DNA from 2 places in the Mesorhizobium sp. M1027 genome. Region 1 is predicted to be linked to the other one. Evidence: riboswitches for the same ligand, from Rfam matches in the RefSeq annotation. Region 1 holds a riboswitch; the other holds the start of a gene.
The links. A riboswitch is a leader RNA that binds a small molecule or an ion and turns the genes downstream of it on or off. The one in region 1 is predicted to bind thiamine pyrophosphate.
Positions count from the first base shown of each region.

Region 2: another riboswitch for thiamine pyrophosphate. It lies ahead of thiB (thiamine ABC transporter substrate binding subunit); the one in region 1 lies ahead of thiC (phosphomethylpyrimidine synthase ThiC).

Region 1 covers NZ_JAMYMW010000016.1:36,040-40,327, forward strand. The annotation lists gene NKH50_RS26185 (porin) at 320-1,477, shown strand; TPP riboswitch at 2,016-2,132, shown strand; gene thiC (phosphomethylpyrimidine synthase ThiC) at 2,236-4,071, shown strand; gene thiO (glycine oxidase ThiO) at 4,068-4,288, shown strand, end outside.
Region 2 covers NZ_JAMYMW010000002.1:512,177-516,464, reverse strand. The annotation lists gene thiP (thiamine/thiamine pyrophosphate ABC transporter permease) at 1-776, opposite strand, end outside; gene thiB (thiamine ABC transporter substrate binding subunit) at 1,017-2,030, opposite strand; TPP riboswitch at 2,074-2,188, opposite strand; gene NKH50_RS07060 (thiamine diphosphokinase) at 2,329-2,973, shown strand; gene NKH50_RS07055 (ABC-F family ATP-binding cassette domain-containing protein) at 2,989-4,288, shown strand, end outside.

The DNA of each region.
Region 1 (4,288 bases):
GCTGCGTCGTCAGGATGGCACGTCATTTGCAATAGAAGCCTTTGTGACGGCCCGCCCACAACTAGCGGAGATGACCGGTGATGGTTTGTACAGAAATGTTGAATGCCGTCGTTTCGGCAATAATTATATTTGTAATAACAATTGCATATCTGTAACAATAATACCCAATCATATTCTCAATTTCTCATGAACATCTGGCATGACGAGAGCATCAAAACTGCTCAAAAATTCACTCAATGCGCATCGTTATCGACTGGTTCCTTAGCAAAAATTCATTCACTGACGTCCATTCCTTTTACTCTTTGAACGGAGATCAACAATGAACATTAGGAGCCTCCTCCTCGGCTCAACTGCGGCACTGATTGCCGTTTCCGACGCTCGCGCCGTGACCGCCGTTGCCGAGCCTGACCCGACTGAGTACGTTAAAATCTGCGACGTTTACGGCTCGGGCTACGTCTACATTTCAGGCACTGAGACCTGCCTGCGCATCGGCGGCTATGTCCGTTACGACATCGGCTTGCGCCATGTCGGATTGTTTGACCACGCAAGAACCTCGGATGTGAGGACTGGTGAGCATCAGGACACATGGCAAAACAACACGCGCTTCACATTGAAAACTTGGACCGGCCAGGAGACCGAACTCGGCACGTTGAAGACCTACACCGAAACCCGCATGAACTTCGGTAACCGCCACACTTCGGTTTCGGACAGTTCTCGGTCCTATGCCTTCAACAGAGACAGCACCTTGACTTTCGCCTGGATTCAGCTTGGTGGCCTCCGAGTTGGTAAGGACTGGTCGGCCTTCGACATGTTTATTGGCGGCGCGGTTGACGTACTCAACCAGACGCCGGTTCCGTACGGCGCTTTCGATACCAATGTGGTTCAGTACTACTTCGACGCCGGGAACGGCTTTTCGGCCGTGGTTTCGCTCGAAGAAGGCTCGGGCGTGGTCGGCACAATCGACAGCTACTCTCCGCACGTAGTCGGCGGCTTGAAATACACACATGGCTGGGGCGCGATCACCGGCGTTGCCGCTTATGATAGCAACTACGAATCGGTGGCCGCCAAGGTCCGTGTCGACATCAATGTCACCAACGAACTGTTGCTGTTCGGAATGCTCGGCTACGGTTCCAACGGCAAGCTCAACGACGACTCCACGAACGCCATCGACGCTCATGGTCGCGGCTTCTATAAGAGTTGGGGTGGGAACTGGGCTTTCTGGGCTGGCGCCACTTACAAGCTCAACGAGACAACTTCGTTCAACCTTCAGCTCTCCGGTGATCAGCTCAAGAACCATGGTGTCGCTGCAAACGTCGCCTATGCGTTTCTTCCAGATTTCACAGTTACGGCGGAACTCGACTATAGCCGCTACGGCAACTTCGCCGTCGGCAAGGTGGACGCTTCCAACGTGAACTGGACCAACGCCAACAAGAAGAGCGGTGTCGCCGGAATCCTGCGTTTCGAACGCTCATTCTAACGCGATTAAAGGGTTGAGTTCCGGTTGAGCGGACCAATCCCGCAACACTCCAAGAGAACGTCGCATGAAGCTATACGAGATTGGAGCCTCGATCTCGGGGCCGGACGATGTTTCATATCAGATCTGGTCCGGATGATCGCGCAGGCGATATTCATCGCTTGATTATGTGTTTTGATCCGCAGCTCTTTCATTTCCACATCCCTTCCGCCCGCGTGACGGACCCTGCCATCCAGCAGTACCCGGCCGGGTTTTCCGAACTCGAAGGCCCAGTCGGGTGAGGAGGTGTTCAACTTGTTGATCGATTGTGGGGTGTGGCCCGATGCACTTGAAAATCGCAAATGGATCGCCTCCGTTCAGCCATCCCCGCGGAAATTCGGGCGCGAGAGAACAAGCTCCAGAGCATAAGCGAGGCTGATCGAGGAACAGACGATTCTCAGGCGACGCTCCATCCGATCTTGCGCCTGGCCGAGACGATCGCCCGACGATCAGCCGCGGCCAGAACGCGCTTGACAAATCGACGCCAGCCCGTTCAACCTGAGGCATTCACCAGGGGGGTCCCGGCAAGGGGCTGAGATACTGCTGGCTTTCGCGGCGCAGTGACCCGTTGAACCTGATCCAGTTCATACTGGCGTAGGGACGGTGCAAGCGCTTTGCGGGAGTTTACGCCCGAGGTCCTGTTTCGGCAGGTCAACCAAAGCGTCTTTTCATCCTTCCGGCACAGAACTGGGTCTCCAATGCATGAGCAAAGGAGCCTCAAGATGAATGCCCTCACCCCAGCCGTCTCAACGGGACCGCTGCCTGCCTCACGGAAAATCCACAAGCGCGGCACCATCCACCCACAGATCAGGGTGCCGATGCGCGAAATCTCCGTCCATCCGACGGCCGGCGAGCCGCCCGTCACCGTCTACGATCCGTCCGGCCCCTATACCGACCCGGCTGGCGAAACCAGCATCGAAAAAGGCCTAGCCCGACTTCGCCACGAATGGATTTTGGCGCGCGGTGATGTCGAGGCCTGTGACGGGCGCCATGTCCGGCCGGAGGACAACGGGTTCGCTACGGGCGAACGCCTGACGCCAGAATTTCCCATTCGCAACCGGCCACTCAGGGCCAGGGCCGGCAAGGCGGTGACACAGCTTGCCTATGCGCGCGCCGGCATCATCACGCCCGAAATGGAGTTCGTCGCCATCCGCGAGAACCTTGGTCGTGAGATCCTGCATGGCAAGCTTGAGCGTGACGGCGAGGCTTTCGGCGCGACGCTGCCCGATTTCGTGACGCCGGAATTCGTCCGAGAGGAGGTGGCGCGCGGGCGCGCAATCATTCCCGCCAACATCAACCATCCCGAGAGCGAGCCGATGATCATCGGTCGCAATTTCCTGGTCAAGATCAACGCCAATATCGGTAACTCCGCCGTCACCTCGTCCATGGCCGAAGAGGTCGAAAAGATGGTGTGGGCGATCCGCTGGGGCGCCGATACGGTGATGGACCTGTCGACCGGCCGCAACATCCACAACATCCGCGACTGGATCGTGCGCAACTCGCCGGTGCCGATCGGCACGGTGCCGCTCTACCAGGCGCTCGAGAAGGTTGGCGGCATCGCCGAGGATCTGACCTGGGAGGTCTACCGCGACACGCTGATCGAGCAGGCCGAACAGGGCGTCGACTATTTCACCATCCATGCGGGCGTGCGGCTGCACTACATCCCGCTGACCGTTGACCGGGTCACTGGCATCGTCTCGCGCGGTGGCTCGATCATGGCCAAATGGTGCCTGCACCATCACCGGGAAAGCTTCCTCTACGAACATTTCGCCGAGATCTGCGACATTTGCCGCGGCTATGACGTGTCCTTTTCGCTGGGCGACGGCCTTCGTCCCGGCTCGATCGCCGACGCCAATGACGCAGCACAATTCGCCGAACTGGAAACGCTCGGCGAGTTGACAAAGATCGCCTGGGCCAAGGATTGCCAGGTCATGATCGAGGGGCCGGGCCATGTTCCCATGCACAAGATCAAGGAGAACATGGACAAGCAGCTCGAAGTCTGCGGCGAGGCGCCCTTCTATACGCTTGGGCCGCTGACGACCGACATCGCACCGGGCTACGACCACATCACCTCAGGAATCGGCGCGGCGATGATCGGTTGGTTCGGCACCGCCATGCTCTGCTACGTCACGCCCAAGGAGCATCTCGGCCTCCCCGACCGCAACGACGTCAAGATCGGCGTGATCACCTACAAGATAGCCGCCCATGCCGCCGACCTGGCAAAAGGTCATCCGGCGGCGAAAGTCAGGGATGATGCCCTTTCCCGCGCGCGCTTCGAATTCCGCTGGGAGGACCAGTTCAACCTGTCGCTCGATCCCGAAACCGCGCGGTCCTTCCACGATCAGACCTTGCCCAAGGAGGCGCACAAGCTGGCGCATTTCTGCTCGATGTGCGGGCCGAAATTCTGCTCGATGCGTATCTCCCACGACATCCGCGCCGAGGCGCAGAAGGAGGGCATGGCGGCGATGGCGGCGAAATACCGCGAGGGCGGCAATCTCTACATACCGGCTGACGAGACCGGCGCACCGGCCATGCCACAGGCGCGTGCGCCATCATGAGGGTGCTGGTCAAAGGGGCCGGCGTTGCCGGCCTCACCGCCGCCTTCGAGCTCGCCGCACGCGGCGCGGCGACCACCGTTGCCGAGACAAGGCCTGCTATCGAGGGCAATGCGTCGTGGTTCGCCGGTGGTATGCTCGCGCCATGGTGCGAGCGTGAAAGCGCCGAGCAGCCGGTGCTGGATCTCGGACGCGATGCTGCCGACTGGTGGGATGCGGT
Region 2 (4,288 bases), on a different contig from region 1:
AGCACGACGACGAAGGTCAGGGCAATCTGCAGCAGGGTCAGCGTCACGGCGCGCGCCGGGTCGAAGTCGAAACGCAGCGCCTGGTAGATGGCAACCTCCAGCGTCGTCGCGCTGGGTCCGCCGCCGAGCGTAAGCACGATGGTGAAGGAGGTGATGCACAGCATGAAAACGAGCCCGGCAACGCCCGGCAAGGCCGCACGCAGCGGCGGCCATTCGATCAGCCGGAAGGCCGGCGCAGCACCTATGCCAAGCTGGCTCGCCAGCCGCCATTGGTCGGCCGGCACGGTCTGCAACGCCTCCAGGAACAGCCGCGTCGCCAGCGGCAGGTTGAAGAAGACATGGGCGACGAGTATGCCCGACAGGCCATAGATGCCGGGCCAGCTCTGGCCGCCAATCGCGCCGAGCATGCCGGCGAAATAGCCGGCGCGGCCATAGAGTGCCAAGACACCGAGTGCGGCAACAATGGCCGGCAGCGCCAGTGGCACGGCGAAAAGCTGCAGGATAAAGCCTCGCCCGAAAAACTGTGGATGCCGCGACAGGGCACGCGCGACGACCAGCGCTGGCGCGACGGAGAGCAGGGTCGACAACAGAGCCTGCCAGAGCGTGAAACGGACGATACGCAAGAGATACGAATCGAAGGCGGAGGCGACGCCGGACGGGTCGCTCGCGCCTTCGATGATCAGCCCTGCAAATGCTCCGCCGAGCAGAAGTGCTATTGCCGCAAGCGCGAGGATGCCGGCGGTGATGCGGGAGTCAGATGATGGTGCGCGTTGCACGCTAGACCACCAGATTCGAGATTCTTAGTGAGGATTGCGTTCCTTCGCGCCCCCCTCTGTCCTGCCGGACATCTCCCCCACAAGGGGTGAGATTGGCAGTTTCAGCGCTCCGCTCATTCCAGCAACATCGGCGACTGGCGAAAGCCGCCGTGCCGTCCGATCTCCCCCCTTGTGGGGGAGATGTCCGGCAGGACAGAGGGGGGCGCCGTAGAGCGATCATCTTCGATCAATCGGCCAAAGCTACTTGCTCATCGCCGCAAGCCACTCATCGACCCAGGCCTTGCGGTGGGCCGCGACTTCCTCCGGGCTGAACAGCAAGGTTTTGGTCGGTTTGACAAGCTTGTCGAACGCCGGATTGAGCGGCTTGTCGGTCTTGCCGGCCGGGAACATCCAGTTGGTTCCGGGAATGACATCCTGGAATTTCGGTCCGGTCATGAAGGCGATGAACTTTTCCGCCAGCGGGTTCTTCGCGCCCTTGGTGGTGATCCCCGCAACTTCGATCTGCAGGTATTCGCCTTCCTCGAAGGACGCCGCCTGGTAGCGCTCGGTGTTTTCGGCGACCATGTGGTAGGCCGGCGACGTGGTATACGACAGCACCATCGGCGCCTCGCCCTTGGTGAACAGGCCGTAGGCCTCGCTCCAGCCTGGCGTCACCGTCAGCACCTTTGCCTTGAGCTTGGCCCAGGCTTCGGGCGCCTTGTCGCCATAGACCGACTTGACCCACAACAGCAGGCCAAGGCCCGGCGTCGAGGTGCGCGGGTCCTGGATGACGATCTTCTCTCCGGCATCGCCCTCGACCAATTCCCTGAGGCTCTTCGGCGGGTTCTTCAGTTTTTCGGTATCGTAGACGACGGCGAAATAGCCATAGTCGAAGGGCACGAAAATATCGTCGCGCCAGCCGCCCGGCACGATGACATCCGATATGGCGCCATGCGGCGAAAACAGGCCGGTTGCCTTGGCGTCGGCGGTTAAATTGGTATCGAGGCCAAGCACGATATCGGCCTTGGTGGCGGCCCCTTCCAGCTTCACACGGTTGAGCAGCGCCACGCCGTCAGCGACCGAGACGAATTCAACGACGCAACTGCATTCGGCCTCGAAGGCCTTCTTCACTGCCGGTCCCGGACCCCAATCGGCGGTGAAGCTTTCATAGGTATAGACGGTCAGTCTATCCTGTGCCGATGCCTGCCCTGGCAGGGTGAGCGCGGACGCCGCAAGCAGGACAATCGGGACAAGAGAGTGGAAAAAACTGCGCATCGGCGCCTCCTTCGTTCGCATTGAAAGGAATTGAGGCGCCGGGCTGTCCGAAGCGTCTAATCCCTCCGCCGGTACAAACCGGATCAGGTTCAGCGGGTTGGCAGTCTTGCCTCTCAGCCGGTCCGCGAAGATCGCGTCCGGCACCCCGTTAGAGCGTTTCGACACATAGGCCCGGCCGAAGTGCCGCGCAAGCGGAAGTTTGCCGGGCATCCAAAGCCCAGCCTTCCGTGTCGTCTGCCGTTTCATCTTCCGTTTCATTCTTCCGTTTCTGGGGCAGGGCTGGTAAGGGCCACGAGATATGAGCAAATTCACCATCCTGCTTGGCGGCGATCTCATCCGCACGCCGCTGCTCGACCGCCAGGTCGAAGGCTCGCGCGTCATCGCTGCCGATGCCGGCATCGGCCATGCCCGTATGCTGGGCCTGTGGCCGGAACTCTGGGTCGGCGATTTCGATTCCGTGCCTGCCGAGTTGCCGGAGGATCTGGCCGCCGTGCCACGGCAGGTGTTTCCCGCCGAAAAGGACAAGACCGACGGTGAACTCGCTATCGCTGCCGCGCTCGAACGCGGTGCGACCAGCCTTGTGCTCGCAGGTGCCTTCGGCGGTAAACGCACCGACCACATCTTCCTGCATCTGGCGTTGAGCGTCCGGCTGGCGGAAGGCGGGACGGACGTGCTTTTGACCAGCGGCGCACAGGAAGGCATTCCCTTGCTGCCCGGAAAGGCTGGCTTCGACTATGCCGACGGCACGCTGTTTTCGGTGCTCGGCTTCTCCGATCTCGCCGGCCTGAGCGTCACCGGTGCCAAATGGCCGCTCGACCATGTCGAGGTTGCGTTCGGCTCGTCGCTGACCATTTCCAACGAGGTCAGGGGCCGGCTGGAAATCGCGCTGGCCAGCGGCCGCGCGCTGCTGCTCGCGCATCCCCACCCTCTTCCGGAAAGCTGAGCCCAGAAAGCTGACATGGCGCCGCCACTTCTCAATCTCGACGGGATAAAGCTGACCTTTGGCGGCACGCCGCTGCTCGACGGTGCCGCCCTGACGGCCTCAGCTGGCGACAAGATCGCCCTGGTCGGCCGCAACGGTTCGGGCAAGTCGACGCTGCTCAAGATCGCCGCCGGGCTGATCGAGCCGCAGGACGGTGAAGTCTTCCGCCAGCCTTCGGCAACCGTGCGCTACTTGCCGCAAATGCCCGACATGGACGGTTTTGCGACCGTCCGCGCCTATGTCGAGGCGGGGCTCGGGCCCGCCGACGATCCCTATCGCGCCACCTATCTGATGGAGCATCTCGGCCTGACCGGCGAAGAACGGCCGAACGACCTCTCCGGCGGCGAGGCGAGGCGTGCGGCACTCGCCCGCGTCATGGCGCCGGAGCCCGATATTCTCCTCCTCGATGAGCCGACAAACCATCTTGACCTGTCGGTCATCGAATGGCTGGAGGAGGAGCTTGCCCGCACCTCCTCGGCACTGGTCGTCATCTCGCATGACCGCCGTTTTCTCGAGCGCGTGTCACGCGCCACAATCTGGCTCGACCGCGGCCAGACCCGCCGTCTCGACAAGGGCTTTGGCTATTTCGAGGAATGGCGCGACACGGTGCTGGAGGAGGAAGAGCGCGAGCAGCACAAGCTCGGTCGCCAGATCGTGCGCGAGGAGCACTGGCTGCGCTATGGCGTGACAGCGCGGCGCAAGCGCAACATGCGCCGGCTCGGTGAGTTGCAGACCATGCGCCAGCGCTTTCGCGGTCATCGCGGCGCCGAGGGTGCGGCGACGATGACAGCCAGCGACGCCGCCGAATCCGGCAAGCTGGTGATCGAAGCCAAGAACATCGAGAAGAGCTTTGGCGATCTGACCGTGGTCAAGGGATTCTCGACCCGCATCCAGCGCGGCGATCGCGTCGGCCTGGTCGGGCCGAACGGCGCCGGCAAGACGACACTGTTGAAGATGCTGACCGGCGAATTGAAGCCAGACGCAGGCACGGTGCGGCTCGGCACCAATCTGGAGATCGCCACGCTCGACCAGAAGCGCGAGGCCGTCGATCCACAGGAGACACTGGCGCAGTATCTCACCGACGGTCGCGGCGAGAACCTCGTCATCAATGGCGAACAGCGCCACGTCGTCTCTTACATGAAAGACTTCCTGTTCAAGCCGGAACAGGCGCGCACGCCGGTGCGCGAGCTTTCGGGCGGCGAGCGGGCACGGCTGATCCTCGCCCGCGTTTTGGCGCGGCCGGCAAACCTGCTTGTGCTCGACGAGCCGACCAACG